4 regions of the Streptomyces arenae genome follow, and region 4 is predicted to be linked to each of the others. Evidence: riboswitches for the same ligand, from Rfam matches in the RefSeq annotation. Region 4 holds a riboswitch; each other region holds the start of a gene.
What was found. A riboswitch is a leader RNA that binds a small molecule or an ion and turns the genes downstream of it on or off. The one in region 4 is predicted to bind S-adenosylmethionine.

Region 1: it holds a riboswitch for S-adenosylmethionine, as region 4 does, so the genes downstream of both, MB828_RS35150 (amino acid ABC transporter permease) here and MB828_RS46635 (putative leader peptide) in region 4, are expected to answer to the same signal.
Region 2: it holds a riboswitch for S-adenosylmethionine, as region 4 does, so the genes downstream of both, MB828_RS46565 (aminotransferase class V-fold PLP-dependent enzyme) here and MB828_RS46635 (putative leader peptide) in region 4, are expected to answer to the same signal.
Region 3: it holds a riboswitch for S-adenosylmethionine, as region 4 does, so the genes downstream of both, thrC (threonine synthase) here and MB828_RS46635 (putative leader peptide) in region 4, are expected to answer to the same signal.

The regions. Positions count from the first base shown of each region.
Region 1 covers NZ_JAKQYH010000072.1:217,723-224,907, reverse strand. The annotation lists gene MB828_RS35170 (hypothetical protein) at 122-622, shown strand; gene MB828_RS35165 (hypothetical protein) at 691-1,500, opposite strand; gene MB828_RS35160 (hypothetical protein) at 1,772-1,918, shown strand; gene MB828_RS35155 (glutathione S-transferase C-terminal domain-containing protein) at 2,108-2,971, shown strand; SAM riboswitch class IV at 3,049-3,160, shown strand; gene MB828_RS35150 (amino acid ABC transporter permease) at 3,545-4,525, shown strand; gene MB828_RS35145 (amino acid ABC transporter ATP-binding protein) at 4,522-5,310, shown strand; gene MB828_RS35140 (ABC transporter substrate-binding protein) at 5,393-6,418, shown strand; gene MB828_RS35135 (GNAT family N-acetyltransferase) at 6,468-7,185, shown strand, end outside.
Region 2 covers NZ_JAKQYH010000097.1:272,894-280,078, forward strand. The annotation lists gene MB828_RS46545 (NYN domain-containing protein) at 1-120, opposite strand, end outside; gene MB828_RS46550 (hypothetical protein) at 160-399, opposite strand; gene MB828_RS46555 (rhomboid family intramembrane serine protease) at 553-1,299, shown strand; gene MB828_RS46560 (Lrp/AsnC family transcriptional regulator) at 1,296-1,577, shown strand; gene MB828_RS46565 (aminotransferase class V-fold PLP-dependent enzyme) at 1,723-3,087, opposite strand; SAM riboswitch class IV at 3,248-3,364, opposite strand; gene trpD (anthranilate phosphoribosyltransferase) at 3,595-4,659, opposite strand; gene qcrB (cytochrome bc1 complex cytochrome b subunit) at 4,794-6,431, opposite strand; gene qcrA (cytochrome bc1 complex Rieske iron-sulfur subunit) at 6,428-7,185, opposite strand, start outside.
Region 3 covers NZ_JAKQYH010000090.1:158,980-166,164, forward strand. The annotation lists gene MB828_RS42795 (ABC transporter substrate-binding protein) at 1-1,005, shown strand, start outside; gene MB828_RS42800 (DUF3263 domain-containing protein) at 1,024-1,257, shown strand; gene otsB (trehalose-phosphatase) at 1,316-2,182, shown strand; gene MB828_RS42810 (alpha,alpha-trehalose-phosphate synthase (UDP-forming)) at 2,250-3,695, opposite strand; gene MB828_RS42815 (glucosyl-3-phosphoglycerate synthase) at 3,768-4,712, opposite strand; SAM riboswitch class I at 4,870-5,012, shown strand; gene thrC (threonine synthase) at 5,031-6,317, shown strand; gene MB828_RS42825 (MoaD/ThiS family protein) at 6,433-6,708, shown strand; gene MB828_RS42830 (cold-shock protein) at 7,178-7,185, shown strand, end outside.
Region 4 covers NZ_JAKQYH010000010.1:269,757-276,941, forward strand. The annotation lists gene MB828_RS06060 (ABC transporter permease) at 1-603, opposite strand, end outside; gene MB828_RS06065 (ABC transporter permease) at 600-1,559, opposite strand; gene MB828_RS06070 (ABC transporter substrate-binding protein) at 1,562-3,181, opposite strand; gene MB828_RS46635 (putative leader peptide) at 3,449-3,577, opposite strand; SAM riboswitch class IV at 3,612-3,724, opposite strand; gene MB828_RS06075 (MFS transporter) at 4,074-5,405, shown strand; gene MB828_RS06080 (DUF1684 domain-containing protein) at 5,469-6,293, opposite strand; gene MB828_RS06085 (NtaA/DmoA family FMN-dependent monooxygenase) at 6,347-7,185, opposite strand, start outside.

The sequences.
Region 1 (7,185 bases), on a different contig from region 4:
CTGGCGCGCACGCCATGCCGTGCGCCCGGGCGCGGTGGCCGCCGCCTGTCCGGGCCGTCGGGGGAAGAGGATGCTTACCCGGGTCGGCCCTCGGCAACGGGCCGGAAGCCAAGGGGGGAATGTGCCATACCTTCGCCGTGTCATCACGTTCACCGCGGTGTTCGCCGCCGCACTGGGCTCGTCCTTACTTCCCGCCGCAGCAGCCGCGCAGGCCACAGCAGCGCGGGCCGGCGGCGCGACGGCCGTCCACCGCCTCGAACCGTCCGCGGCCACCCAGTACCGGGGCCGGCTGCTGCCCGGCGGGCGCCTCAACCCGGGGGACCGGCTCGTCAGTCCGAACGGGCTCAACGTCCTCGTGATGCAGCAGGACGGCAACCTGGTCGAGACCATCCCGCGCGGCCGCGTCGTCTGGCAGAGCGGCACCCACGACCCGTACTCCGTGCTGTTCATGCAGAACGACGGCAACCTGGTGGTGGTCGCGCCCGGCAACCGCCCGGTCTGGGCGTCCGGCACCGCCCGCCGTCCGGGCTCGGACCTGGAACTCCAGGACGACCGGAACCTGGTCGTCTACGCGCCCGGCCATGTCGCCGTCTGGGCGAACAACACCGCCGGCCAGCCCTGAGCGGCCGAACGGTGAGCCCTCGACCGGCGGCTCTGGACCGGCGGTCCTGAGGCCGGCGGCGCTGGGCGCTAGTCGAACTGGCTCGGCATCGGGGCCGGGGTCTTGCCGGCGAGCACGTCCTTGAGGCGCTGGGCGCCGTTCTGTACCGCCAGCGTGGTGCTGTCGTGGTCGACGGCGTCCAGGGCGCCGTTGGTGACGGCCGCCCCGGACGCGCCGATCCGCAGCACCGCGACATCGGTGACGTAGGTGACGGGCTGCCCCTCGCTGGTGCCCTGCACGGTCACCGTCAGGGCCGCCCGGCCGTCGCCCACGTCCGGGACCTGCGCCGAGACGACCTGGATCGTGCGCTTGTCGCCGTTCTTGCCGGTGGCCGTGAACTGGTTGCACTTCTCCGGCAGACTCTTCAGCCAGGTCAGCGTGGAGTTGAGGCTGTCCGAACCGTAGTCGCCGACCTGGTACAGCATCCGGGCGGTGTCCGAGGTGAAGCCGCGCAGCGCGGAGGCGCCCGAGGCGCGGCCGAGCAGACTGTCGGAGTACAGGCCGTCGAGCAGCCGCTGGCAGTCGGCCGCGTCGGCCTTGGCGGTGAGGAACGCGGCCACGTCGACCTTGCCGACCAGCATGGTGTTGCGCCAGGTCGCGGCGTCCGTGGCCAGCTGCCAGTTGTCCTCGACGTCGGCCGGCGTGATCAGCGCCGCCTGCGCGCCCGCCCCGGTGAGGGCGGGGGTCGGCGACGGGGACGCGGGGGAGCGCTCGGCGGCGGGCGAGACGGCCGCGGCTCCGGAGCCGTCGCTCCCGCCCGAACAGGCGGCGGTGGCGAGCAGGGCCCCCGCCGCCAGGGCCGCGGCGACCACACGCGCGGGTCGGGACGGACGGGTCATGGCGGCTGCCTCCTCGGGAACGCGGTACGTCCCTCCACGGAAGGCGCCGCTGCGCCCTCGCGGGGAACGCGGGTACGTCCTTCCACGCCACCATCCGTTCCGGCCGCCGACCACCCGCGCGTGCCGTTCGGGTGAGCGCCGGGGACGCGGGGGAGCCGTGCACCACCGCCGGCGGGGCGAAGCCGGTGTCCCAGGCGTGGACGCCCTCTTGACGCCGGGCGGAGCCGGATCGACACTCCAGTTGGGAATCCTATAGAAAAGGTAGGGAAAGATGGATCGGCTGCGCGCGGTCACCGGCACGGAGCGCCGAGAGTGCCGTACGCCCTGGCCGGCTTCCCTGTTCAGGTCCCCGCTGCTCACCTCCCGGCTGCACATCGACCTGCTGCGGGTGTGCAGCGCCATCAGCCGTACGGGTTGACCGCCCGCGCCTCGCCGCCCGGTACGACCGCCCGCGCCCCGCCGCCCGGTACGACCGCCCGCGCCCCGCCGCCGGGCACGACCGCCCGCGCTTCGCCGCCGCCCGCGCACCGTCGCCCGGGCCGGCGCCCGCCCACCGACGAACGCTTCCGCCGCGCGTACGTCCACGCGCCCGTACCCGGGGAGACGCATGTCCATCACTCCACTCGCCGCCCTTCCGTCCGTCCGCACCGCGCCCGCCTTCCGCGGCCGCATCGGACGGGACGCGCGCAGCGGTCACTACGCCGTGCCGGGCCGCTACCGGCTCCACCTCGCCACGGCCTGTCCCGACGGCCTCCGCATCGCCGTCGGCCACAGCCTGCTCGCCCTCGACGACTGTTGTCCGGTGACCTTCCTGCCCGCCGTCCCGGACCACCCCGACGGCAGCCACACGGCACTGCGCCCGCTGTACGAGGCCAGCGCCCACCGCTACTCGGGACCGGCCCTCGCACCGGTGCTCAGCGACGACTGGTCGGGCCGGATCGTCTCCACTCACGGCCGGGACATCCTGCGCGACCTCGACCGGCACTTCGGCGACGGCGTCACGCGCCTGTACCCGTGCGGTGCCGAGGCCGAGATCGAGGCGGTCGAGCGACTGTGCGCCGAGGACATCGAACAGGCCGCGCAGCGTGCCGGCCGGGAGGGCGGCGACCCACGGGCGCTGGAGACCCTGCTCGCCGCGCTGGGCGAACTGGAGCACCGGCTCACCGGCGTCGAGTTCCTGGTCGACGGTCGACTGACCGCTGCCGACGTCGAGTTGTGGGTGACCCTGGTGCAACTCGACACCGTGCACCGCAACCACCTGGACGCCTCCGCCGTGCACCGCGTCGCCGACCACCCGGTGCTGTGGGCCTACGCCCGGCGGCTTGCCGCGCACCCGGCCTTCGGCATCCACCTCGACCTCGACGGCATCGCCCGCCGCCACCACGGCCGTTGCCAGGGCCTGGAAGCCGCCGGCGCGGCCGTCCAGATCCTGGACTGGGCCGGACATGCCGCGGACGCTTCCCGCAGGTGAGAGCCGATTCAACTGTTCCGCCAACTGGACAGGCGTTGACATTTCTTCGGGCGGCTGCCTAACTTACGGACCAGAACGGTCAAGAGCGTCAGCATCAAGCCCTGGCTTGCTGACCGGCAACCCTCGCACCGCGGTGGGGTGCCCCAGGTGACGACCCGACCGAATGACGACGTTCGGTAAGCGCGCGGCCCAGCGGGCCACCAAGTGACAGGTGACGGACATGTACGCAGCTTCCAGCACGGCCCCGCGCCGCGCCGCGGGCTGCGTACAGCCGTACCCGAGTCCGCTCGTCGCCGACCGTGCCGTCGACCTGCTCCGTGTCAACAGCGCCCTGTGTAGCGCGTGTACCGCACCGGGCTGTGCCCGCTGTCGGGTCTGACCAGGCTTTCCCGCCCCGCACCCGCAGCATCGCGCCTCAGCGTTCCTGACGAAAGCACCGGCCGTCCGGTGTGACGCCGCCCGCCCAGCCTCCGTGTCCCCCGCGCCCCCGCGCCCCGTGCCGTGCCCGAACACGGCACGGTGCCGCGTGCCCGGCCGCGGGACCCGAGGTGTCCGACTCCGCCGGAGCCCGCCATGAGTGAACCCCCAGGCGCCACCCTCGCCCCCGAGGCGCCGTCCGCCGCCGACGAACCCCCAAAGCCCCTCGCCGCCCAGCGCGTTCAGCCGCTGCGCAGGCCAGGGCGCTGGATAGCCACCGCCGTAGTCCTGGTCCTGGTCGCCCAGTTCGCGCACGGACTGGTGACCAACCCCTTCTACCAGTGGGACCGCTGGGGCTACTGGTTCCTGCGGCCGACCATCCTCGACGGGCTGGTCATCACCCTCGAAGTCACCGCCTACAGCGCGGTGTTGGGACTCATAGGCGGCGTCCTGCTCGCGCTGGCCCGGCTCTCGAAGAGCCCGGTGCTGCGTGCGGTCAGCTGGACCTACGTCTGGGCGCTGCGCTCCATACCGCTCATCGTCGTCCTGCTCTTCCTCTACAACTTCAGCGCCCTGTACAAGACGTTGAGCGTCGGCGTCCCCTTCGGGCCGGCCTTCTTCTCCTTCGACGAGTCGAAGCTCGCCACCGACATGGTGATCGCCGTCGTCGGCCTGAGCCTCAACGAGGCGGCCTACGCGGCCGAGGTGGTCCGCGGCGGCATCCTCTCCGTGGACCAGGGCCAGCACGAGGCGGCCGCCGCGCTCGGACTGCCCAAGGGCTACCAGTTCCGGAGGATCGTCTTCCCGCAGGCGCTCAGGTCGATCATCCCGAACTACGTCAACCAGCTCATCGGTCTCATCAAGAGCACCTCGCTGGTCTTCTACGTCTCGCTGCTCGACCTCTTCGGCACCGCGCAGAGCATGGGCTCCACCTACCCCGGCGACATCGTGCCGCTGCTGCTGGTGGTCACCGTCTGGTACCTGATCCTCACCAGCGTCGTCTCCGTGATCCAGTTCTACGTCGAGCGGTACTACGCCCGGGGCGCCACCCGCTCGCTGCCGCCGACCCCCTGGCAGAAACTGCGGGCCGGCCTCACCGACCTGCGCGCCCGCGTCCGCCGGGAGGCCGCCGTATGAGCATCACCGACACCCTGGAGACGGCACCCGCCGCCCTGGAGATCCACGACGTCCACAAGTGGTACGGCGCCCACCGGGTCCTCGACGGCGTCGACCTGACCATCCGCCCCGGCGAGGTCACCGTCATCCTCGGCCCGTCCGGCTCCGGCAAGTCCACGCTCCTCAGGGTCATCAACCACCTGGAGAAGCCCGAGATCGGTTACGTCAGCGTCAACGACGAACTGATCGGCGTGAAACGGCAGGGCGAGAGACTCAAGGAGCTGAGCGAACGCGCCATCCTGGCCCAGCGCAGCCGGATCGGCTTCGTCTTCCAGAACTTCAACCTCTTCCCGCACCTGACCGTGCTGGACAACGTGGCCGCCGCCCCCGTCGCCACCGGCAAACTGACCAAGCCCGAGGCCCAGGCACTGGCCAAGGAGCTCCTCGAACGCGTCGGCCTCGGCGAACGCGTCGGCGCCTACCCGCGGCAGCTCTCCGGCGGACAGCAGCAGCGCGTCGCCATCGCCCGCGCCCTCGCCCTGCGCCCCGGCGTCATCCTCTTCGACGAGCCCACCTCCGCGCTCGACCCCGAACTCGTCGGGGAGGTCCTCTCCGTCATCAAGGACCTGGCCACCAGCGGCACCACGCTCGTCATCGTCACCCACGAGATCGGCTTCGCCCGCGAGATCGCCGACCGGGTCGTCTTCATCGACGACGGCAGGATCGTCGAGCAGGGGCCGCCCTCCGAGGTCCTCGACAAGCCGCGGCACGAGCGGACCAGGGACTTCCTCAGCAAGGTCCTCTGAACCGCCGCACCCCAGACCTCCCCGCACCCAAGACCTCCCCCCACGCCCTCACCCTCATCACCGGCACCGACAAGGAACCGCCATGTCTACCCACTTCACCCGACGCAGCCTGATCAGAGGCATCACCGCGGCCACCGCCGTCGCCTCCCTCGCCACCGGGCTCGCCGCCTGCGGGGGCGACAGCGACGCGGCCACCACCACCGACAGCGCCAAGTCCGGGGAGGTCGTCGTCGGACGGGTCTCCAACGGCGCCGCCACCCAGACCACCATCAAGGTCTCCGAGGTCAAGTCCATCAGCGCGGAACTGCCCGCGGCCGTCCGCAAGAGCGGCAAGCTGGTGATCGGTGAGGGCGCCCTGCCCGCCGGCTTCCCGCCGCTGGCATACGTCGGCAGCGACCAGAAGACCCTCACCGGCTCCGAACCCGACCTCGGCCGCCTGGTCGCCGCGGTCTTCGGACTCCAGCCGGAGATCAAGAACTTCACCTGGGAGAACATGTTCGTCGGCATCGACAGCGGCAAGGTCGACGTGGCGCTCTCCAACATCACCGACACCGAGGAGCGCAAGAAGAAGTACGAGTTCGCCTCCTACCGGCAGGACAACCTCGCCTTCATCGTGCCGAAGAAGAGCACCTGGAACTTCGACGGCAACTACGAGAATCTCGCGGGCAAGACGGTCGCCGTCGGCTCCGGCACCAACCAGGAGAAGATCCTCCTGGAGTGGCAGTCGAAGCTCGCCAAGGAGGGCAAGAAGCTCACCGTCAAGTACTTCCAGGACAGCACCAGCACCTTCCTGGCCCTGAACAGCGGGAAGATCGACGCCTCGTTCGGCCCCAACCCCGGCTTCGCCTACCACAACAAGCAGACGGCGAACACGCCCAACGCCACCCGCACCGCGGGCACCTACTCCGGCGCCGGCGCCAGCCTCCAGGGCCTGATCGCGGCCACCGCCAAGAAGGACAGCGGCCTCGCCAAGCCCCTTGCCGACGCCATCAACTACCTGATCAAGAACGGTCAGTACGCCCAGTGGCTCAAGGCCTACAACCTCTCCAACGAGGCCGTCGCCAAGTCCGAGGTCAACCCGCCCGGACTGCCGCTCGACAACTCGTGACCGCCCGCACCAGCACGCCCGGCGGCTTACCAGGAAGGACTTCGCCTCCGTGACCGTCCAGACCGACTTCCGCGGAGGCGGAGCCCCCCTCACCCCCGACACCACACCGCTCGACAACGCCGTCTGGGCCGCCCTCACCGGCCCGCACGCCCACCTCGCGGAGAGGTTCGGCAGGGCCGCCCGCTACCCCGACGACGTCTACGCCTACGCGGCCCTCGCCGACGCCGCCGACCCGGCCGCCTGGGCCGATCTGCACACTCTCGTCGGCCCCGGGACGACCGTGAAGATCAAGCCCGTCGAGCAGGCACCGCCCGGCTGGGAGGTGGTCGGCGGCGGGCGGGGCGTCCAGTTCGTGGACACCGCGCTGCGGGCCGAGCCCGACCCGGAGGCGGTACGGCTCGGACCGCACGACGTGCCCGAGATGCTGGACCTGGTCGCTCGCACCGAGCCCGGCCCGTTCCGTACCCGGACCATCCAGATGGGCCGCTACCTCGGCATCCGGCACCGGGGCCGGCTGATCGCCATGGCGGGAGAGCGGCTGCGGCCACCCGGCTGGACCGAGATCAGCGCCGTCTGCACCGACCCGGACCATCGCGGCCGGGGCCTGGCCACCCGCCTGGTCCGCGCGGTCGCCGCCGGCATCCGGGAGCGCGGGGAGACCCCGTTCCTGCACGCGGCCCCGGACAACGCGACAGCCATCCGGCTCTACGAGTCGATCGGCTTCACCGAGCGCCTGCGCGGCCGCACCCTGCTGGTGCGCAGCCCGG
Region 2 (7,185 bases), on a different contig from region 4:
CAGTCCGCCGAACCCGTCCGAGACGATCTGCACGACCCGTCGCCGCACGCCGTCGGGCAACGGACGGTCAAGCACCTCGGCGGTGCCGTCGCCCGGCCCCCCGCCTGTGGTCTCCACCATCCGTCACACCCCATCACCTGTGCGGGGCCGCTCCCGGTCTCAGGAGTCGGCGCCCGGCCTGTCCACGAGTTCCACCTGGTCCACCGCGTTGCACCAGCGGCAGCGCACCGACTCGATGGTCTCACTGACCACCTCACGCTCCTCGACCTTGGGCTCACCGGCCAGGTCGAGGTGGACGTACTCGACGACCTTCGACGAGCGGGTCACGTCGAAGCGCGTGAGGTTGCCGCAGAGGGTGCAGCGCCACCGCGTCGTGGCGGTCGGCAGGGGAACCGTCATCGTGGCTTGTTCGCTTCCTTCTAGTGTCCGTGACGCGCCGTCCCGACGCGTGTGGCTCGTAACCCTACGGCCTGGCGGGGACTCGACGCCGCCCCGTCCACGGCGGCGAGGCGATCTGTACCGGTGCGTCCGCTTACGCCATGCTCTGTGTTCATGATCGGCAACCGGAACACCACGGCCGTCCCCCGTGCCCCGCGGAGCCCACGGGGCACGTCCGCGCCCATGACGTACGCCCTGATCGCCGTGTGCTGCCTGATCTTCGTCGTCGGGCCCGCCTCCGGTTTCAACCCGTCCTACGGCACCGGGGAGGCCCTGGCGGCGGCCCAGCGGGCGTACTTCCGGCGCTGGGGAGTGGTTCCCGCCGATCTGTTCGACGGTCCGGTGCGGGAGGTGCTCACCCCGGCCACGGCGCTGTTCATCCACGGCAGCTGGGTGCACCTGCTCGGCAACATGCTCTTCCTCTTCGTCTTCGGGGCGATGACCGAGGAACGGATGGGCCGCGTGCAGTTCACCCTCTTCTACCTGGGCTGCGGCTATCTCGCCCTGCTCGGCTACGCGGCCGCCAACGCCACCTCCCAGCAGTCGCTGGTCGGCGCGTCCGGGGCGATCTCGGCGGTTCTCGGAGCGTTCCTCTACCTGTTCCCCAGCGCCCGCGTGACCAGTCTCCTGCCCTTCCTCTTCTTCCTGCCGCTGCGGTTCCCGGCGTGGGTGGTGCTGCCGTTCTGGGTCGCGCTGCAGTGGGTGGCCCTGGACCAGGCGCCCTCGGGCCCCGGCGTGGCCTACCTCGCCCACCTGGTCGGCTTCGGACTCGGATTCGGCTACGCGTGGGTGAGATATGGCCGTACGACTAGAGTGAGGACCGCACCGGCTCCGGCACCCGAGGGAGAGAACCAGCCGTGATCACCGCGATCGTCCTCATCAAGACCAGCGTGGACCGGATCCCCGAGATCGCGGAACAGATCGCCGCGCTGGAGAGCGTCAGCGAGGTCTTCTCCGTCACCGGCACGTACGACCTGATCGCCATGGTCCGGGTGCAGCAGCACGAGGACCTGGCCGAGGTCATCCCCGGCCGGATCAGCAAGATCCAGGGCGTGGAGGCCACCGACACGCACGTCGCGTTCCGCACGTACTCGCAGCACGACCTGGAGGCGGCGTTCGCGATCGGCCTGGACAGCTAGCGACGCCTTCTTCCGGACGCCGGGTACGGAAGCGCCCCGTAGGGGCGCGGGGAACTGCGCGACAAGCCCCCACCGGCCGGCAGCTTGGTCCTCTGCGGGTGCGTCGTGGCTGGTCGCGCAGTTCCCCGCGCCCCCAACGGGTAGGTCAGCTCACCGCCGGAACGCAGCGGCCGTCCTCCGTGCGGTACGACCACTTGGCGCCGTTCGTGACCAGCTCCCGTACCGCCGTCACGAAGCGCTCCACGTGCTCGTCCGGGGTGCCCGCGCCGAAGCTCACCCGGATGGCGTTGAGGGACTTCTCGCCCGGTGCCGCCTCGGGCGCCCCGCACTCGCCCTGGCTCTGCGGGTCGGAGCCGAGCAGGGTCCTGACCAGCGGGTGGGCGCAGAAGAGGCCGTCGCGGACGCCGATGCCGTACTCGGCGGAGAGGGCCGCGGCGAAGTGGGAGCTGTTCCAGCCCTCGACCACGAAGGAGATCACGCCGACGCGCGGGGCGTCGTCGCCGAACAGGGAGAGGACCCTGACCTCGGGGACCTCGGCGAGGCCCGCGCGGACCTCGGCGATCAGGTGCTCCTCACGGGCGACCAGGGTGTCCCAGCCCGCCTCGGTCAGCGCCTTGCAGGCGGAGGCGATGGAGTAGGCGCCGATCACGTTGGGCGACCCGGCCTCGTGCCGTGCGGCGCTCTCGTGCCACTCCACGGCCACTCCCCCGTCCTCGCGCCGGGTGACCTTGCGGCTGGCGCCGCCGCCCGCGAGGTACGGCTCGGCGGCCACGAGCCAGTCGGCGCGGCCGGCGAGGACGCCGGAGCCGAAGGGGGCGTACAGCTTGTGGCCGGAGAAGGCGACCCAGTCGACGTCGAGGTCACGGACGGAGACCGGGTGGTGCGGAGCCAGCTGGGCGGCGTCCAGGACGATCCGGGCGCCGTGCGCGTGGGCGGCGGCGGCCAGCTCGCGCACCGGCCACAGCTCGCCCGTGACGTTCGAGGCGCCGGTGACGCAGACCAAGGCCGGGCCGTACGGGTCGCGGTCGGCGAGGGCCCGCTCCAGGGTGGCCACGGCCTGCTGCGGGGTGCGGGGGGCGTCGAGGTAGCTGACCCGGGCGTCCTGCCAGGGCAGCAGGGAGGCGTGGTGCTCGGTCTCGAAGACGAACACCTGGCAGTCGGCGGGGAGGGCGCGGGCCAGGAGGTTCAGGGAGTCCGTGGTCGAGCGGGTGAAGACCAGCTGGTCGTCGGGGCGGCAGTCGAGGAACTCGGCGACGGTCTTCCGGGCGCTCTCGAAGAGGTCCGTGGACAGCTGGGAGAGGTAGCCGGCGCCGCGGTGGACGCTGCCGTAGTACGGGGCGTACGCGGCCACGTCGTCCCAGACCCGCTGCAGGGCGGGGGCGCTGGCCGCGTAGTCGAGGGCCGCGTAGCCGACCTCGCCGCCGGTGACGAGCGGGACGGTGACATCCCGCCCCAGAACGGGCAGGGGGGCACAAACGGACTGGGCGGCGGCAACGGTGGAGACAGACATGGGTGAACTCCCGTGAACGCAGGTGAAATCCGCCGTGCGAGCGGACGCGCTCGGGCAACGGCAGGAAAAAAGGGGGATGCGGAGGCGGGGCTCTGCGGCCCTATCGCATTCGCTTGCTCACGGAAGACTCCTCGACGACCAGGACCCCTGGATCGCGAGGGGTCCGCGCTTGCCGTAGACCTCGCTGCCCACGGCCTGGTCTTCACCCGGGGCACCCCGCCACGGACGGAGGGTTGCCGGACAGTCGGCCGGGGCCTCATGACTGTCACTCATGACCTGGAAAGAAACGTAGGTGAACTGATCGCCGACGCGCAACTCCTGTCCGGATGACGGGACGGAGGCGAGGACAGTTCGGCACCGCCGGAAAGGCGGTGCCTGGTTGCGCGCCGTCGCGGCGGAGAGAAAGAGCGCTGACGCCCAGGATTGTCTCCGCCGCAACGGCGATCAGCCACGACGGCGCGGTCCGGCGGTGTCGTACCGCGCCTCAGCCCCCTGGCAACGCCGCCCCTACTTGTTCGTCGCCGCCGCCCAGCGCTCCAGCGCCCGCTTGGCCGCGCCCGAGTCGATCGACTCCGCGGCCCGGGCCATGCCCGCCCGGAGCTGCTCGGCCAGCGTGCCAGGGCCCGGGTCCAGGGCCACCAGGGCCGCCGCCGAGTTGAGCAGCACCGCGTCCCGTACCGGGCCCGTCTCGCCGTCCAGGAGCCGGCGGGCGACCTCCGCGTTGTACGACGGGTCGCCGCCCCGCAGGGCCTCCACCGGGACCAGGTCGATGCCGACGTCCCGCGGGTCGAAGGTGTCCTCGGTGACCTTGCCGTCGCGGACGGTCCAGACCCGGGACGTGGCGGTCGTCGTCAGCTCGTCGAGGCCGTCGTCACCGCGGAAGACCAGGGAGGAGTTCCCGCGCTCCGCGAAGACGCCCGCGACGACGGGGGCCATACGGGGGTCCGCGACGCCGACCGCCTGGGCGCGGACCCTGGCCGGGTTGGTGAGCGGGCCGAGGATGTTGAACACCGTGCGGATGCCCAGCTGACCGCGGGCGGCGCCCGCGTACCGCAGCGCCGGGTGGAACTTGACGGCGAAGCAGAAGGTGATGCCCGCCTCCTCGGCGACCTCGGCGACCCGCTGCGGGGTCAGGTCGAGGTTGACGCCGAGCTTCTCCAGGACGTCCGACGCCCCGGAGGCGGAGGAGGCCGCCCGGTTGCCGTGCTTGACGACCTTCGCGCCCGTGCCCGCCACCACCAGGGCGGACATCGTGGAGATGTTCACCGTCTTGGCGCCGTCACCGCCGGTCCCGACGATGTCGACCGTGCGGCCCGGCACCTCGATGACGTTGGCGTGCTCGTACATCGTGCGGACGAGCCCGTTGATCTCGTCGACCGTCTCACCCTTGGCCCGGAGCGCGACCACGAAGCCGGCGATCTGGGCGTCGGTGGCCTGGCCGCGCATGATCTGGTCCATCGCCCAGGCCGTGGCGTCGGCACTCTGGTCCTGTCCGTACAGCAGCGCGTTCAGTACCCCGGGCCAGGAACGGCCCGCCGCGGTGTCGCCTCCAGCGGGGGTCACAGCGCTCATAAGGCCGCTCCTGAGTGTCGTACCGGCGGAAAACCCGTTTCAGTGCTCACCCTATCCAGCCCAGCGCACCGCGAAGGGCCCCCGTCCGTACACCGGACGGGGGCCCTTCGACCCTGGCGTGGCGACGCCGTCGATCAGTGGTGGCCGTGGCCGCTCGTGATCTCCTTGTACTCCTCGACGGTCGGCTTCGGGATCTGGTTGTCCTCGCCGTAGTAGGCGTTGCTCAGCTTGGCGCGGAGCTTCTCGGACCCCTTGATCTTGCGCTCGACACCGTTCTCGTCGACCGCCGGGCCGACCTGGGCCGGCTCGTACTGGTGGTGGGCCGTGAGGGTGTGCAGCTGCTCCTGCGAGAGCGGCTCGTGGACCTCGATGAACTCACCGTGCGGGAGCCGCTTGATGATGCCGGTCTCGCGACCGTGCAGCACCTTCTCCTTGTCCCGGCGCTGGAGGCCGAGGCAGATCCGCTTGGTGACGATGAACGCGATCACGGGTCCGGCGAAGAAGAAGATCCGGACGAACCAGGTGACGTCGTTGATCGACAGGTGGAAGTGGGTGGCGATCAGGTCGTTGCCACCACCGATCAGGCCGACCATGTAGACGGTCACCCAGGCGACACCGAAACCGGTGCGGGTCGGGGCGTTGCGCGGGCGGTCCAGGATGTGGTGCTCGCTCTTGTCGCCGGTGACCCAGGACTCGATGAACGGGTAGACCGCGATCGCCGCGAGGACGACACCGAACAGGACCAGCGGGATGAAGACGCCCAGGACCAGGGTGTGGCCCCAGAAGTTGATCTCCCAGCCCGGCATGTAGCGGATCAGACCCTCGGCGAAGCCCATGTACCAGTCGGGCTGGGCGCCGGTGGACACCTGGTCCGGACGGTAGGGGCCCATGGCCCAGATCGGGTTGATCTGGGTGGTCGCCGCGATGGCCGCGATGACACCGAAGACCAGGAAGAAGAAGCCTCCGGCCTTGGCCATGTAGACCGGCAGCAGCGGCATGCCGACGACGTTGTTGTTGGTCTTTCCGGGACCCGCGAACTGCGTGTGCTTGTGGTAGAAGACCAGGATCAGGTGGCCCACCATCAGCCCGAGCATGATGCCCGGCAGCAGCAGGATGTGGATCGAGTAGAACCGGGCGACGAAGTCGTGGCCGGGGAACTCGCCGCCGAAGAGGAAGAACGAGATGTACGAGCCGACGATCGGCATCGACAGGATCGCGCCCTCGGTGAAGCGGACACCGGTGCCGGAGAGCAGGTCGTCCGGGAGCGAGTAACCGGTGAAGCCGGTGAACATGCCGAGGACGAACAGCAGGAAGCCGAACAGCCAGTTGATCTCACGCGGCTTGCGGAACGCGCCGGTGAAGAACACGCGCATCATGTGCACGAACATGCCGGCGAGGAAGATCAGCGCGGCCCAGTGGTGGATCTGCCGGATGAGCAGGCCACCGCGCACGTCGAAGGAGATGTGCAGGGTCGAGTTGAACGCCTCGGACATCAGCTGGCCCTGGAGCGGGACGTAGCTGCCGTGGTACGCCACCTCGTTCATCGACGGGTGGAAGAACAGCGTCAGGTACACACCCGTCAGGATGATGATGATGAAGCTGTACATGCACACTTCGCCCAACATGAACGACCAGTGGTCGGGGAAGATCTTGCGCATGTTGGACTTGGCGAGGGAGTAGATCCCGAGCCGTCCGTCGGCCCAGTCGGCGACACGCTCGCCGGCCGGTGCCTTCCCGCGCGCGCGGGACTCTGAGGTTTCTGAAGTGCTCATCCGCGCTCCCAGAATGCAGGACCGACGGGCTCCTCGAAGTCGCCGAGCGCCTGGAGGTAGCCCTCCTCGCTCACACCGATGCGCAGCTGCGGCAGGGCGTGACCGGCCGGGCCGAAGATCACTCGGGCACCGTCGGAGAGGTCGAAGGTGGACTGGTGGCACGGGCAGAGCACGTGGTGGGTCTGCTGCTCGTACAGCGAGATCGGGCAACCGACGTGGGTGCAGATCTTCGAGTAGGCGACGATGCCCTCGTGCGACCACTCGAGCTCGCGCTTGTCCTTGATGTTGTCCGGCTGCAGCCGGATGATCATCAGGGCCGCCTTCGCCATGACGTTCTGGAAGTCCTCCTGGTCTTCCTCGACGCCCTCGGGCTTGGCGAAGGTCAGCGAACCGACGGCGACGTCGGAGGGACGCAGCGGCTCGTTGGTGTTCATGTTGACGAGCAGCTTGCCCTTCGACCACGCCGTGTGCCGCAGCGAGGTGCCGGGCAGCGGGCCGAGGTCGCGCAGCAGCACGACGCCGGAGAGCGGGACCAGGGTCAGCGCGCCGAACATCGTGTTGCGGATCAGCTTGCGCCGGCCGATCGCCGACTCCTTGGCGCCCTGCTTGAAGTCGGCCAGGACCTTGGCCTTGACCTCGGGCTCGGCCGAGATGGCGTGCCGCTCGTCGGCGACCTCCACGTCGGACATCAGGGTGCGGGCCCAGTGGACCGCGCCCGCGCCGATGCAGAACAGCGCCGTACCGAGGGTCATGC
Region 3 (7,185 bases), on a different contig from region 4:
GCGCAGATCGGCTCGTACGCCGACTACGCGGCGGCCGGCAAACTGTACGAGGCCGGTGATCTGCTCTCCATCCCCGTGCAGGCCGACTTCCCGTCCCAGCTCGCCGAGGCGGGCCAGTGGAACCACGCGCAGTACGGCATACCGTTCGCCGCGTCCACGCGCGTCCTCTTCTACAACAAGACCCTCTTCGCCGACGCCGGCATCACCCCGCCCAGCACCTGGAAGGAGCTGGCGGCCGACGCCGAGGCGCTCAAGGCGCACGGCGTGAAGTACCCGTACGCGCTGCCGCTCGGCCCCGAGGAGGCCCAGGCGGAGACCATGCAGTGGCTGCTCAGCGGCGGCAGCGGCTACACCGACGACACCGGCACCTACACGATCGACTCCTCGCAGAACATCGACACCCTCACCTGGCTCAAGGACGACCTGGTCGGCAAGGGCCTGACCGGCCCGACCGCCCCCGGCAAGCTGAACCGCGCCACCGCGTTCGCCGCGTTCGCCGACGGCCAGGTCGGCATGCTCAACGGGCACCCCACGCTGATCAAGCAGGCCGAGAAGAAGGGCGTGAAGTTCGGCGCGGTCCCGATGCCGGCCCGCGGCGGCCAGAGCACCAGCACCGCGTCCATGGGAGTCACCGACTGGATGGCGGCGTTCAAGCAGAACGGCCACGCCGAGCAGGTCGGCGACTTCCTGAACTACGTCTACAGCGAGAAGAACGTCCTCGACTTCTCCCGTGAGTACGGCCTGCTGCCCGTCACCACCTCCGCGTCCCAGACGATGACCGACTCCGGCCGGGCCGAGGACAAGCAACTGCGCCCCTTCCTGGAGGAGCTGCCGACGTCCCAGCTGTACCCGGCGGGCAAGACGTCCTGGGCGGCCGTCAGCGCCGACCTCAAGAAGCAGATCGGTACGGCGGTCAGCCCGTCCGGCAACCCGACCAGCGTGCTCACGGCGATCCAGGCCGAGGCGGCCCTCGCGGACAGCCGTACGGCGGCGGCGACCGGCTGAACGCGTACGGTTCTCGGCATGGACCGGCAAGAACTGGGCGCACGCGAGCTGACGATCCTCGCTCTGGAACGCCGGGGCTTTCCGAGCCCCGGCGCGAAGGAACGGGCCATACGGGAGGAGCTGGACCTGGCGCCCGTGCGCTACTACCAGCTCCTCAACGCGCTGCTGGACGACGAGCGGGCGCTGGCCCACGACCCGGTGACGGTGAACCGGCTGCGGAGGGTGCGGGAGGCGCGGCGCGCGGAGCGGTGAGGGTCGCAGGGGATCTTCGGGACGCTTGAAACCAGGGCGCTCGGATACTGTCAGCCGTATGGGCAACCACAGCACGGACCCCCACGCCACGGAACCCCTCCCGACGCCACGCACCCCCGCCGGCCGCGACGGGCTCGCCGCCCTCCTCGCGCGGCCCCGCTCCGCCCTCGTCGGGCTCGACTTCGACGGGACGCTCGCGCCGATCGTCGCCGACCCCGAGCAGGCGCGGGCCCACCCGGACGCCGTACCGGCCCTCGCCGCCCTCGCGCCCGAGGTGGCCGCCGTCGCCGTGATCACCGGCCGCCCGGCCGAGGTGGCCGTCCGCCACGGCGGGTTCGCCGAGGTCCCCGGCCTGGAGCACCTGGTCGTCCTCGGCCACTACGGCGCCGAACGCTGGGACGCGGCCACCGGCCGGCTCACCGCACCGCCGCCGCACCCCGGCATCGCGGCCGTCCGCGCCGAACTCCCCGCCCTGCTCGACCGCGTCGGCGCCGCGCACGGCACCTGGATCGAGGAGAAGGGCTTCGCGGTGGCCGTCCACACCCGCCGGGCCGACGACCCCCAGGCCACCTTCGACGCCCTCCGCGCCCCCCTGACCGACCTGGCCACCCGGCACGGCCTGATCGTGGAACCGGGCCGCCTGGTCCTGGAGCTCCGCCCCCCGGGCATGGACAAGGGTGTGGCACTCCGCGAGTTCGCGAGGGAGATCGGCGCGGGCGCGGTCCTCTACGCGGGCGACGACCTGGGCGACATCCCGGCCTTCGCCGCGGTCGAGAAACTGCGCGAGGAGGGCGTCCCGGGCCTCCTGGTGTGCAGCGGCAGCGAGGAGGTCACCGACCTCGCCGACCGAGCCGACCTGGTGGTCAACGGCCCGGAGGGAGTCGTACGCCTCCTGAAGAACCTGGCTCACCAGAGCGCCCCTTAAGGGGCAGCGCCCCTTAAGGGGCGCGGGGAACTGCGCGACCAGCCCCCACCGTCCCGCACCCGACGACCTACCCCCTCAACGCACCCAACTGCTCCAGGAACCAAGCCGCGGGAGGCAACGCGGTCGCAGCCGCCGACAGGCGTTTGCACCGCTCCGCCCGTTCCCCCGCCGGCATGGCCAGCGCCCGCGCCAGCGCCTCCGCCGTCCCCCCGATGTCGTACGGGTTCACCACCACCGCGTCCTCGCCCAGCTCCTCGTACGCCCCCGCCTCCCGCGAGAGCACCAGCGCGCACCCCTCGTCCGACACCACCGGGATCTCCTTCGCGACCAGGTTCATGCCGTCCCGGATCGGGTTCACCAGTGCCACGTCGGCCAGCCGGTACGCCGCGAGCGACCGAGCGAAGTCGTCCTTGACGTGCAGCACCACCGGCGTCCAGCCCGCCGTGCCGTACGCCGAGTTGATCTCGTCGGCGACCCGCTGCACCTCGGCCGTGTACTCCCGGTACACGGCGAGGTCCTGCCGCGAGGGGTACGCGAACGCGACGTGCACCACCCGCTCCCGCCACTCGGGGTGGTCGTCGAGCAGCTGCCGGTAGGCCAGCAGCCCCCGCACGATGTTCTTCGACAGCTCGGTCCGGTCGACGCGCACGACGGTCCGGCGATCCGCGCCGCCGATCTCCTCGCGCAGCGCCCGCATCCGCTCGGCCACGTCGGGTTCGTGCGCCCGCTTGCGCAGGAAGTCCGCGTCGGCCCCCAGCCCGTGCACCCCGATCCGGGTGTCCGAGGAGGGGATCCCCGGGCCCAGCACCGCGTGACAGCAGTCGACGAACGCGTCCGCCCAGCGCCGCGTCAGGAACGCCGCGTGGTCGGCGCCGAGGATCCCGCTCAGCAGCTCCGCGGCGATGTCGTCGGGCAGCAGCCGGAAGTAGTCCGGCGGCGCCCAGGGAGTGTGGGAGAAGTGGCCGATCCGCAGGTCGGGGCGCAGCTGCCGCAGCATCCGGGGCGCGAGCGCCAGGTGGTAGTCCTGGATGACCACCACCGCCCCCTCGCCCGCCTCCTCGGCCAGCGCCTCGGCGAACGCGCGGTTGTAGGCCTGGTACGACGCCCACTGGCGCCGGAACTCCGCGTCGAAGACGGGCTCCAGCGGGGTCTGGTAGAGCATGTGGTGGACGAACCACAGCACCGAGTTGGCGACGCCGTTGTACGCGTCCGAGAACACGTCCGCGTCGATGTCGAGCATCCGGACCTGCTGGCCCCCGGTGTCCGCCGCCGGCAGCCGGCCGCCCGCGGCCCGGCGGACCGCCTCGCGGTCGCCGTCGCCCAGCGCGGCGCACACCCACACCGCGTTCGCGTCCGGCCCGATCGCCGACAGCCCGGAGACCAGCCCGCCGCCGCCCCGTTTGACGTGCAGCGCGCCGGCCGGGTCGTCAGGGCGCACCTCGTACGAGACCGGGCCGCGGTTCGACGCGACCAGTACTTCGGCACCGCCGGTGGAAGCAAGGGGAGAAGCCATACGCCTGAACCTAGCCCGGCCCGTAAACGCTCAAACGTACGGCTGTGCCCGACGCCCGGAAGGTATACGAGGTCACGCCACCCGGCGCTCGGCGTACTCCGCGATCTCCACCATCGGCGGCCGCTCCTCCGTGTCCACGGAGTACGTGCGCGGTTCGAAGCCGTTCTCCCCCCGCTCGAACTGGGTCAGGGCCGGGCGGACCAGGTGGCCGCGGGCCAGCCGCAGCTGGGCCGTGCGGTAGATCGCGGCGGACATCCGGCCGAGCGCCTGGCCGTCCTGGTGGCGGTGCTTGCGGACCCCCACGTCCACCTGGGCGAGGGCGTCCAGGCCGACCAGGTGCAGGGCGTCCACCAGCATGCCCAGCTCCACGCCGTAGCCGACCGGGAAGGGCAGCTGTTCCAGCAGGCCGCGGCGGGCCGCGTACTCGCCGCCGAGCGGCTGCACGAACCCGGCCAGCTGCGGCCAGTGCATGTTCAGCAGCGGGCGGGCCATCAGCTCCGTGACCCGGCCGCCCTGCCCGGCCGCGCCGGCCAGCGGGCGGTCGTACATCGCCTTGACCAGGTCCACGCCGGGGTCGGTCAGCAGCGGGCCGACGATCCCGGTGACGAAGTCGGAGGAGAAGTCCCTGAGGTCCGCGTCGACGAAGCAGACGATGTCCCCGGTGGTGACCAGGAGGGAGCGCCAGAGGACCTCGCCCTTGCCGGGGACCGCGGGGATGCGCGGCAGGATCGAGTCACGGTGGACGACCCGCGCGCCCGCCGCGGCGGCCACCTCCGCCGTACGGTCGGTGGACCCGGAGTCGACGACCACGATCTCGTCGACGAGCGGCACCTGCCGCATCAGGTCGTGGCGGATGACGGCGACGATGTCGCCGACCGTCTCCTCCTCGTCGAGCGCGGGCAGCACGACGGAGACGGACTGACCGGTGCGCTGCTTGGCGGCGAGTATCCGGTGCAGCGGGCGGTCGTTCACGGACCAGGAGCGGGTGGCCAGCCAGCGCTCGACTTCTTCCAGCACAGTCAGCGGCTCCTCACTGTCACGATCACACTGCGAGGTGTGATCCATCTCGCGGTACGGACGACTATCTCAACTGTCCTGGCCTTCGGTTACAGTCTTGAACAACGCCGGTGACCATCGCATGTCCTGGGGCCACCGCCCGTTGACAACCGAATACAGCTCATCCAGAGGGGCAGAGGGAAACGGCCCGATGAAGCCCCGGCAACCCTCCAGTCGGTACTCGTGCTCTCAGCGAGGCTCCCGGCTAGGGAAGGTGCCAAATCCGTCTCACGGCGAGATGCGTCGTGAGGAAGATGAGGAGAAAGGGCCTCGCCTCACATGGCTGCGCAGACTGTTGCAACCGATTCCCCGAAGACCGTAGACCTCGGCCCCGCCACGGCGCTGTCCTGCCGCGAGTGCGGGCACCGGGTGCCGCTCGGCCCGGTCTTCGCCTGCGAGGAGTGTTTCGGCCCGCTCGAGATCGCGTATGACTTCTCGGCCTACGACGCCGAGGAGCTGCGGAAGCGGATCGAGTCGGGACCCGCGAACATCTGGCGCTACGCGCCGCTGCTGCCCGTCCCGGCGGACGTGACGACCAAGCCGAACATCAACCCCGGCTGGACCAAGCTGGTGCAGGCCGACAACCTGGCCAAGGAGCTGGGGGTCACCGGCGGGCTGTACGTGAAGGACGACTCCGGCAACCCGACGCACTCCTTCAAGGACCGGGTCGTCGCCCAGGCCGTCGAGGCCGCCCGCGCCTTCGGCTACACCACGCTCTCCTGCTCCTCCACCGGCAACCTGGCCGGCGCGGTGGGTGCCGCGGCCGCCCGGGCCGGCTTCCGTTCCTGCGTGTTCATCCCGCACGACCTGGAGCAGGGCAAGGTCGTGATGGCCGCGATCTACGGCGGCGAGCTCGTCGGCATCGAGGGCAACTACGACGACGTGAACCGGTTCTGCTCCGAGCTGATCGGCGACCCGGCCGGCGAGGGCTGGGGCTTCGTCAACGTCAACCTGCGGCCGTACTACGCCGAGGGCTCCAAGACGCTCGCGTACGAGATCTGCGAGCAGCTGGGCTGGCGGCTCCCGGACCAGCTGGTGGTCCCGATCGCCTCCGGCTCGCAGCTCACGAAGATCGACAAGGGGCTCCAGGAGCTGATCAAGCTCGGGCTCGTCGAGGACAAGCCGTACAAGATCTTCGGTGCGCAGGCCGAGGGCTGCTCCCCGGTGTCGACCGCGTACAAGGCGGGTCACGACGTGGTCCGGCCGCAGAAGCCGGACACCATCGCCAAGTCGCTGGCGATCGGCAACCCGGCCGACGGTCCGTACGTCCTCGACATCGCCCGGCGTACCGGCGGCGCCGTGGAGGACGTCGACGACGAGCAGATCGTCGACGCGATCAAGCTGCTCGCGCGGACCGAGGGCATCTTCGCGGAGACCGCCGGCGGGGTGACCGTCGGAGTCACCAGGAAGCTCATCGAGAACGGGCTCATCGACCCGTCGAAGTCGGTCGTCGTACTCAACACGGGTGACGGACTGAAGACGCTGGACGCGGTCGCGGGGACCGGTCTGACGGCGACCATCCGGCCCACTCTCGAGTCGTTCCGTGAGGCTGGGCTGACCCAGTAGGCAGTCGTCGTTCCGCGGGCCGGTGGGGGCTGGTCGCGCCCGCGCGGCGGCAGCCGCACATCGACTCGGTCCCGCGCCCCTGAAGGGGCGCCACACAGCTACCGGAGGTTCACACGTGAGCGTCACCGTCCGCATCCCGACCATCCTGCGCACCTACACCGGCGGCAAGGCCGAGGTCACCGCCGAGGGCGCGAACCTCGGCGAGGTCATCGCCGACCTGGAGAACAGCCACACCGGAATCGCCGCCCGCGTCCTCGACGACCAGGGCAAGCTGCGCCGCTTCGTCAACGTGTACGTCAATGACGACGACGTGCGTTTCGAGCAGGGCCTGGAGACGGCCACCCCGGACGGCGCCGGCGTCTCGATCATCCCGGCCGTCGCCGGCGGCTGAGCGCCCCGGCCGCCTGACGTGATGGCCGAATGACCGAACATTACCTTCGGTAACAGCCATCACCCATTGTTCAATCGATTGCCCCCTCCGCGAGAGAAGCGGAGGGGGCAATTCTGTGTGGTTGAGCGCGGTACAGTTGGGGAACACGGTCCGGATCTCCGGGTCACGGGCCCTGTTATTCGATACCGCGAGCCCGCCAAGAAGTAGCCAAAGTGTGTGGGTCGTATGCGGCTTTTGTGGCTTTTATGGGGCCCGACTTGCCCTGAATTCGGCCGAATTCTCGCTACATTCCGGACCCTTCCCGCCCAGAATTCTCGTCCGATTGACCTGTTGCAGACGGCAGTTGGACAGATACATTCAGCCGCGGTCGACGCGTTCCGGCGCACGCCCCCAACCAATGGGGGGTGAGGTCTGACCCGGATCCGCGAAGTGTGGATCTGTGCAAGGGCCAGTAATAGGGGAGTTAGGCATGGCTCA
Region 4 (7,185 bases):
CCGCAGCACCTCGGCGCGCGCCACCCGGGCGAACGAGGCCACGCTGGCGATACCGACCGCGACCGCCACCTTCACCGTGCCGTAGCCGAGCGCGGTGACCAGGGCCAGGGACAGGAACAGCGCCGGAATGGACAGGAGCACGTCGACGAAGCGCATCAGCACGTCGTCCACCCACCGGCCCACGAACCCGGCGACCACACCCAGCAGTCCGCCGACCACGAAGGCCACCAGGACCGCGATCAGCGTGGCCTTCAGGGACAGCTGGGCGCCGTGCACCACCCGGGAGAACACGTCCCGGCCGAGTTCGTCGGTGCCGAACCAGTGACCGCCGCCCGGGCCGCGGAAGTTCTCGGTGGGCACGCCCTTCAACGGGTCCTGCGAGGTGAACAGGTCCGGCCAGAACGCGGCCAGCACCACCAGCACCAGGACCGCCACCGACACCAGCAGCCCGGGACGGCGCACCAGGAACCGCAGTACCCGCCGCACGTCGGCCCGGCGTCCCGGCCCGGGCGCGGGCCCCGCCGTCACCGGCCGGGCGAGACCGAGGGCGGCCTCGGCCGCGTCGGCCGCGCCGGCCGTGCCGTCGACAACGCTCTGACTCATGCGAAGCTCGCCCTCCTGTCCGGGGTCACCACGATCCGCGGGTCCAGCAGCGGGTAGACGAGGTCGACGACCAGGTTCGTCGCCACGAAGATCAGCGCGCCGAACACCACCACCCCCTGGACCAGCGGAATGTCCTGGGCGGTCACGGCGGCGGCGGTCACCCGCCCCAGGCCGTCCCGGGAGAACACCGTCTCCACGACCACCGAACCGGCGATCAGCTGACCCACCAGCAGGCCGACGACCGTCAGCGCGGGCAGCGACGCGTTGCGCAGCGCGTGCCGCAGATGAACCCGCCCCCGCCCGGCGCCCTTGGCCCGCGCGGTCTCCACATAGGCCTGGTCCAGCGCGGTGAGCAGGCTCTTGGCCAGCACCTGGGCGACCTGCGCCCCGGTCGGGACGGCCAGCGTCAGGGCCGGCAGCACCAGACCGCGCAGCCCGTCGTTGCCGAACGCCGGGAACCAGTGCAGCCGGAACGAGAACGCCTCGACCAGCAGGAGCCCCACCCAGAACGTGGGGACCGACACCCCCAGCGGGGGCAGCGACAGCAACAGCTGCCGCAGCCACCGCTGCGAGGTGTACGTCGCCACCACCGCGAGTCCGCCGCCGAGCACCACCGCGAGCAGCAGCGCCGCCCCCGTCAGCTGGAGCGTCCCCGGCAGCGCGTCGCCGATGACGGAGGTGACCGGGCGGCCGCTGGCGACGGCGTCGCCGAAGTCCCCGCGCACCGCCCGCCCGAGATACTCCGCGTACTGCACGAGCACCGGTTTGTCGAAGCCGTACTCGTGCCGCAGTGCGGCGAGTTGGGCCGGGTCGACCTGTCCCGAGTCCATCCCGGCACCGGCCATCGCGGTGACCGGGTCACCGGGCAGGAAGTCCAGCACCAGGAACGACACCGTGTAGGCCGCCCACAGCACCCCGACCGCCTGCGCCAGCCTCTTGATCACATAGCGCCGCACGGCTAGCCGATCCAGGTGTCGTGCAACTGCACGCGGCTGCCCGAGTCGAAGTCGAGGTCGTGCACCTTCGTCGACACGCCCAGCTGGGTCTGCAACTCCACCACGGGCACGTAGTACGCGTTGCGGACGATCAGCCGCTGCGCCTCGGCGACCAGCTTCGCGCGCTTGGCGGTGTCGGTCGTCGCGGCCTGCTGGGACAGCGCGGTGTCCAGCGAACTGGCGGGCAGGTGGTAGAAGTTGGCCAGCTGGGTGGAGAACGAGCTGCGCAGGATGTCCGGGTCGGACCGGGTCACGTTGCCCCACACGACGTCGAAGTCACCGGCCTGGAGCGTGGTCGCGAACTGGGTGACCGGGAGCTGCTTGAGCACCACGTCGATCCCCACGGCCTTCAGCTGCTGCTGGACGAGTTCCAGCGCGGGCTGGTTGGTGGCCGAGTTGGGGAACCAGGTGATGGTGAGGCTCAGCTTCTTGCCGCCCTTGGTGCGGATGCCGTCGCCGCCCGCCTTCCAACCGGCTTGGTCCAGCAGGGACTTCGCCTTGGACGGGTCGGTGGACAGGTCCGCGGAGAGGTCGGTGTAGTCCGGTGTGGTGTGCGCCAGGACGCTGCCGGCCGGCCGGGTGCCGGTCGGGAAGACGGTGCCGGCGATCTGCTCGCGGTCGACGGCGACCTCGATCGCCTGGCGTACCCTCGCGTCCTTCAGCACCGGCCGTGCGTTGTTGAGGCCCAGGCCGAACACCACACCGGGGTTGGCCCGGCGGGCGAGAGTGACCTGACCGCCCTTGAGCGCGGCCTCGTTGGCCTTGCCGACGCTGCTGATCGCGTCGACCTGCCCGGACTGGAGACTTCCGGCGCGCACGCCCGCCTCGGGCACCACCTTGAACACCAGCTTGTCCAGGTAGGCCTCGCCCTTCTTGGCCCACAGGCTGGAACCCCAGGCGTACCCGGTGCGCTTGGCCAGGGTGACCGACTGGTTCTGTACGTAGCCCTTCAGCACGAACGGCCCGGACCCGACGATCCCGTCACTGCACTTCTGCTGCGGGGTCTTCCGCACGCTCGCCGCGGACTCGATGCCCAGCGAGTGCGTCGAAGTCGCCTGCAGGAACTGGGCGTTGGGCTGCGCGAAGGTCACCTTCACGGTGAGCGGGTCGACCGCGACGGTGCTCTTGACCCCGCTGAGGTAGCCCTCGGCGAGGGTGCCCAGGGCGCCCAGCTTCGGCACCGCGTCGAAGTTGTCCTTCACCACCTGCGCGGTCAGCTTCGAGCCGTCGCTGAAGGTGACGCCCGAGCGCAGGTGGAACGTGAACTGGGTGGCGTCGGAGTTGATGTCCCAGCTCTTCGCCAGCCACGGCACGATCTTGCCGGTCTTGGGGTCCTGGTCGGTCAGGGAGTCCACGATCTGCCGGACCGAGTAGATGGTGTCGTTGCTGCCGACCTGCTGCGGATCCACGCAGCCGGCGTCGGAACCCACCGCGAAGGTCAGGGTGCCGCCGGACTTCGGCCGGCTGCTGCCGCCGCCGGAACCGGTGTCGCCCGAACCGCAGGCGGTCAGCAGCACACTGGTGGTCAGCAGGGCGGCCAGCGGCGCCCAACGGGATGATCTGGATACCGGAAGTGCGGTCACGGAGGGCTTTCTCCTACTCGTGTCACCCAGGCACCGGGTGCCGGGCGTCGGGAACGCGGCACGGCGGGCATGGACGTGCGACCCGGCCGGTCGGCACCGGCGACGGGGAAGCGCTGATCAGACGGTGGTCAGGGAGATGCCACCGGAGACGGTGGCGGGCAACGGCGGGGGAGCGTCACGGGCGAGCGAGGACGGCCGGCGCCTGACGGCGGTCCGGGCACGCGGGGGTCGACGCCGGATGTGGCCGGCCGACCAGGGGCGGGCTCGTCAGTGACGGCGAGTCGTACGACAGAGACAGCTGGTCGAACGCTTGAGATCGATGTGGCGCCGACGGGAGAGCCTGGAGAACGCCATGGCACCGGCACAGGAGGCCACCGCCGCATGAAGTTCGTGCATACCGGTCCCTCCCTTCTCCGGCCCCGCCACCGGGGCCACGCGCTTGCGGGATCCTCGGTGACCCCGCCGGGCTTTCACCTGGAGCACCCCACCGCGTGGGAGGGTTGCCGGTCAGCGAGCCAGGGCTTGACGCTGACACTCAATGCCGGACGCGATGCTACGGAGCGGTCTTGTCGTACGTCAATGCCGTGACCGGACGCCCGGTTCGAAACGCCACAGCGTCTCAGGTACCGGGACGCATGGTGGACGCACCTTGTTCCGTGTGCTTTGATCCGGCCATGGAGACCGCAGGTCAGGCACGCACCGTGCTCCTCGACCCGTTCTGGACGGGCCGCCGCGCCGACCAGTTCGACCAGACCTGTAGCTGAACTCCCCACCCCGGCCGCTCACGGCCCCCGCACGCCCGACGCCCGCGCCCGACGGGGCGCCCCCGTGCGTCCGCGAACCGCCTTCGCCCCCGCCCCGGTTGGCGGGAAATCCGTCAGAGAGAGCCGCAATGGCCTTCAACAGCACTGTCCCGTCAGGGGTGTTCGCCGCGCTGCGGGTCCGTGACTACCGGATCTACTGGAGCACGGGACTGGTGTCGAACACCGGCAGCGCCATGCAGGGGGTGGCGCTGGACTGGTTCGTCCTCACCCGCACCCACAGCGGGACCGCGCTCGGCTGGGTGGCGGGCCTCCAGTTCGCCCCGGTGCTGCTGTTCGGCCTGTGGGGCGGGGTGCTGGCCGACCGCCACGACCGCCGGACCCTGCTGCTGTGGACGCAGGCGCTGTACGCGGCGCAGGCGCTGCTGCTGACGGGGATGGTGCTGTCCGGCCACGCCCCGCTGTGGCTGCTGTACGTCCTGTCCTTCGCCCTGGGCTGCGTGTTCACGGTGGAGAACCCGGCGCGCCTGTCCTTCGTCACGGAACTGGTCGGACGGCCGCTGATCCCCAAGGCGGCGGGCCTGAACATCCTCTCCCTCAACGCCGCCCGGCTGGTCGGCCCGGCGATCGCCGGTGTGCTCATCGGGGCGATCGGCACCGGCTGGGTGTTCGCCCTCAACGCGGCGTCCTTCACCGTCGTACTCGCGGGACTGCTGTCGATCCGGCCGCGGCAGGGCACGGCGCCGGGTCCTGACCGGCCGCCGTGGACGGGGGCGGGAGCGGCGGGGCTGCGGTATGTGGCCGCCCGTCCCGAACTCGTCGGCGTGTTCACCGTGTTCGGGCTCACCGCGACCTTCGCGGTGAACTTCCCGACCACGCTGACCCTGTTCGCCGGGCGCGTCTTCGACGTCGGCTCGCGCGGCCTGGGCTTCATGAACACGGCGCTCGCCGTCGGTACCGTCGCCGGCACGATGGCCGCGACCCGCGGGATCTCGCCCCGGGTACGGACGGTCGTCGTCGGGGCGCTGCTGTTCGGCGGGTTCGAGGCACTGGCCGCGCTCATGCCGTCGTACCCCGCGTTCCTCGTCCTGCTGCTGCCCGTCGGATTCACGCTGATGACGCTGAACACCGCCGTCAGCGCGTTCGTCCAGTCGGAGGTCAGCGACGCCATGCGCGGCCGGGTGATGGCCGTGTACACGGTGATCTCGATGGGCGGCAGCCCGGTCGGGGCCCCGGCCGTCGGCTGGATCTCCCAGCACGTGGGGGTGCGCTGGGGTCTCGCCGGCGGCGCGGCCGTCGCGGTCCTCGTGGCCGCGGCGGTGGCCTGGTGGCTGGCGCACGCGACGCCCACGCCCGCCGCGGTGACGGCACCGGCCGTCGCCCGGCCGAACCCCGCTCCGTCCCGCACGGCCGCCCGGGAACCCACCCGTGAACCCTCCACCGGCGGAACACCCCATGACTGACCGTCACCCCGGCTCGCCCGGCGGGTTCCGCCGGGCGCCCGTCACCTCGGTTCGTGCGGCGGCTCAGGAACCGCCGCGTTCCCGGGGCAGCGTCTGACCGGCCTCGACCGCCACCGGCAGCCGGTTCTCGGCCGGCGGCAACGGGCAGGTGGCCAGGTCCGTGTAGGCGCAGGGCAGGTTCGCCGCGCGGTTGAAGTCCAGCCGGACCGTGCCGTCGGCGGCGGGTGGGTCGAGGGCCAGGACGCGGTTGGCCGCGTAGGTGGTGACCCCGGAGGTGGCGTCGGTGAAGAGCAGGATCAGCCGGCCCTCCCCATGCCCCGGGAAGGCGGTGAGGGACAGCGGACGCCCGTCGAGTTCGAACTCGACCCGGCCCGGAGCGTCGTACACGTGCTCCAGGCCCTCGACGGCGGCGCCCACCGTGGTCGGCCGCGGCTGCTCGAAGGGGACGTAACGGCCCGTCACGGCCCAGCGCGGGTCGGGGTCGTAGGCGGGGGTGCCGGTGAAGGCGGTGCGCAGCGGCGCGTCCGGATGCCGGGGGCGCACGATGTCGTTGCCGCCGCGCTTGGCGACCTCGATCACGGCGTCCTTCCAGACCGCGTCGACGCCCCCGCGCTCCGGGAGGACCCCGAAGTTGTGTTCGCCGTGCACCGGTGTGCCGTCGACGACCAGTTCCTCACCCTCGTCGAGGGCGACGACCACCCCGTCCGGACCGGTGCGCCAGGCACCCGGCGCGTCGGGGAAACGCTGCGGCCGTTCGTCGAGGAAGTGCAGGCTCGTGATGGCGAGGAACCCGTGCGGGTCGGCGAGGCGGGCCTCCTGGGCGCGTTGCCAGTCCAGCCAGTCCTCGGTGAAGGCTTCCAGGTCCGTCGTGGTGGCCTCGGTGGTCATGGTTCTCCCTGGGGTGTCGGGCGGGTGTCGGACAGGGGCCGGCGCGGCAGCGGTCAGCCGGCCTGCCGCTCGGGTGCGGACCGGTGGGTGAGGGGCTCGCGCAGGCCGAGGTGCTCGCGCAGCGTGGTCCCGGCGTACTCGGTCGGGTAGAGGCCGCGTTCCTGAAGCTCCGGGACGAGCAGGTCGACGATGTCGTCGAGGCCGTCGGGGATGAGGTACGGCGTGACGTTGAACCCGTCGATCGCGCCGTGCCGCACGAAGTGGGCGAACTTGTCGGCCAGGCCTGACGGGGTGCCGACGTGCCCGCGCTGCGGGCCGAGCGCGATCACGGTCTCGCGCAGCGACCAGCCGTGTGCCTCCGCCTTGGCCCGCCATTCGGCCACGACCGTGCGCGCGTCGGCGACCCGCCGGGCCCCGAACGAGCCGTCGTTCTCCGCGACCACCGGGTCCTCCTTCGGCAGCGGTCCGTCGGCGTCGCGGCCGGACAGGTCGATGCCCCAGAGCAGCCCGGCGATGCCCAGCGCGGTGGCGGGAGTGACCTGCTGGAGCCGGATCCAGCGCTTCTTCTCCTCGGCCTCCTCCTCGGTGGCGCCGATGATGATCTCGGTACCGGGCAGGATCCGCAGGTCGTCCTCGGGCCGTCCGGCCGCCCGCAGCCGGCGCCGGATGTCCTCGGCGAAGGCCAGCGCGTCGTCGAAGTCGCTGCCGTGCGCGGAGAAGATGACGTCGGCGTTGCGGGCGGCGAAGTCCCGTCCCTCACCGGAGTCACCGGCCTGGAAGATCACGGGGTGGCCCTGCGCGCTGCGCGGCAGGGTCGGGGCGAGGTCGACGTCGAACTGCGGACCGCGGTGGCGTACCCGGTGGACGGCACCGGGCGCCGACCATGCGGCGG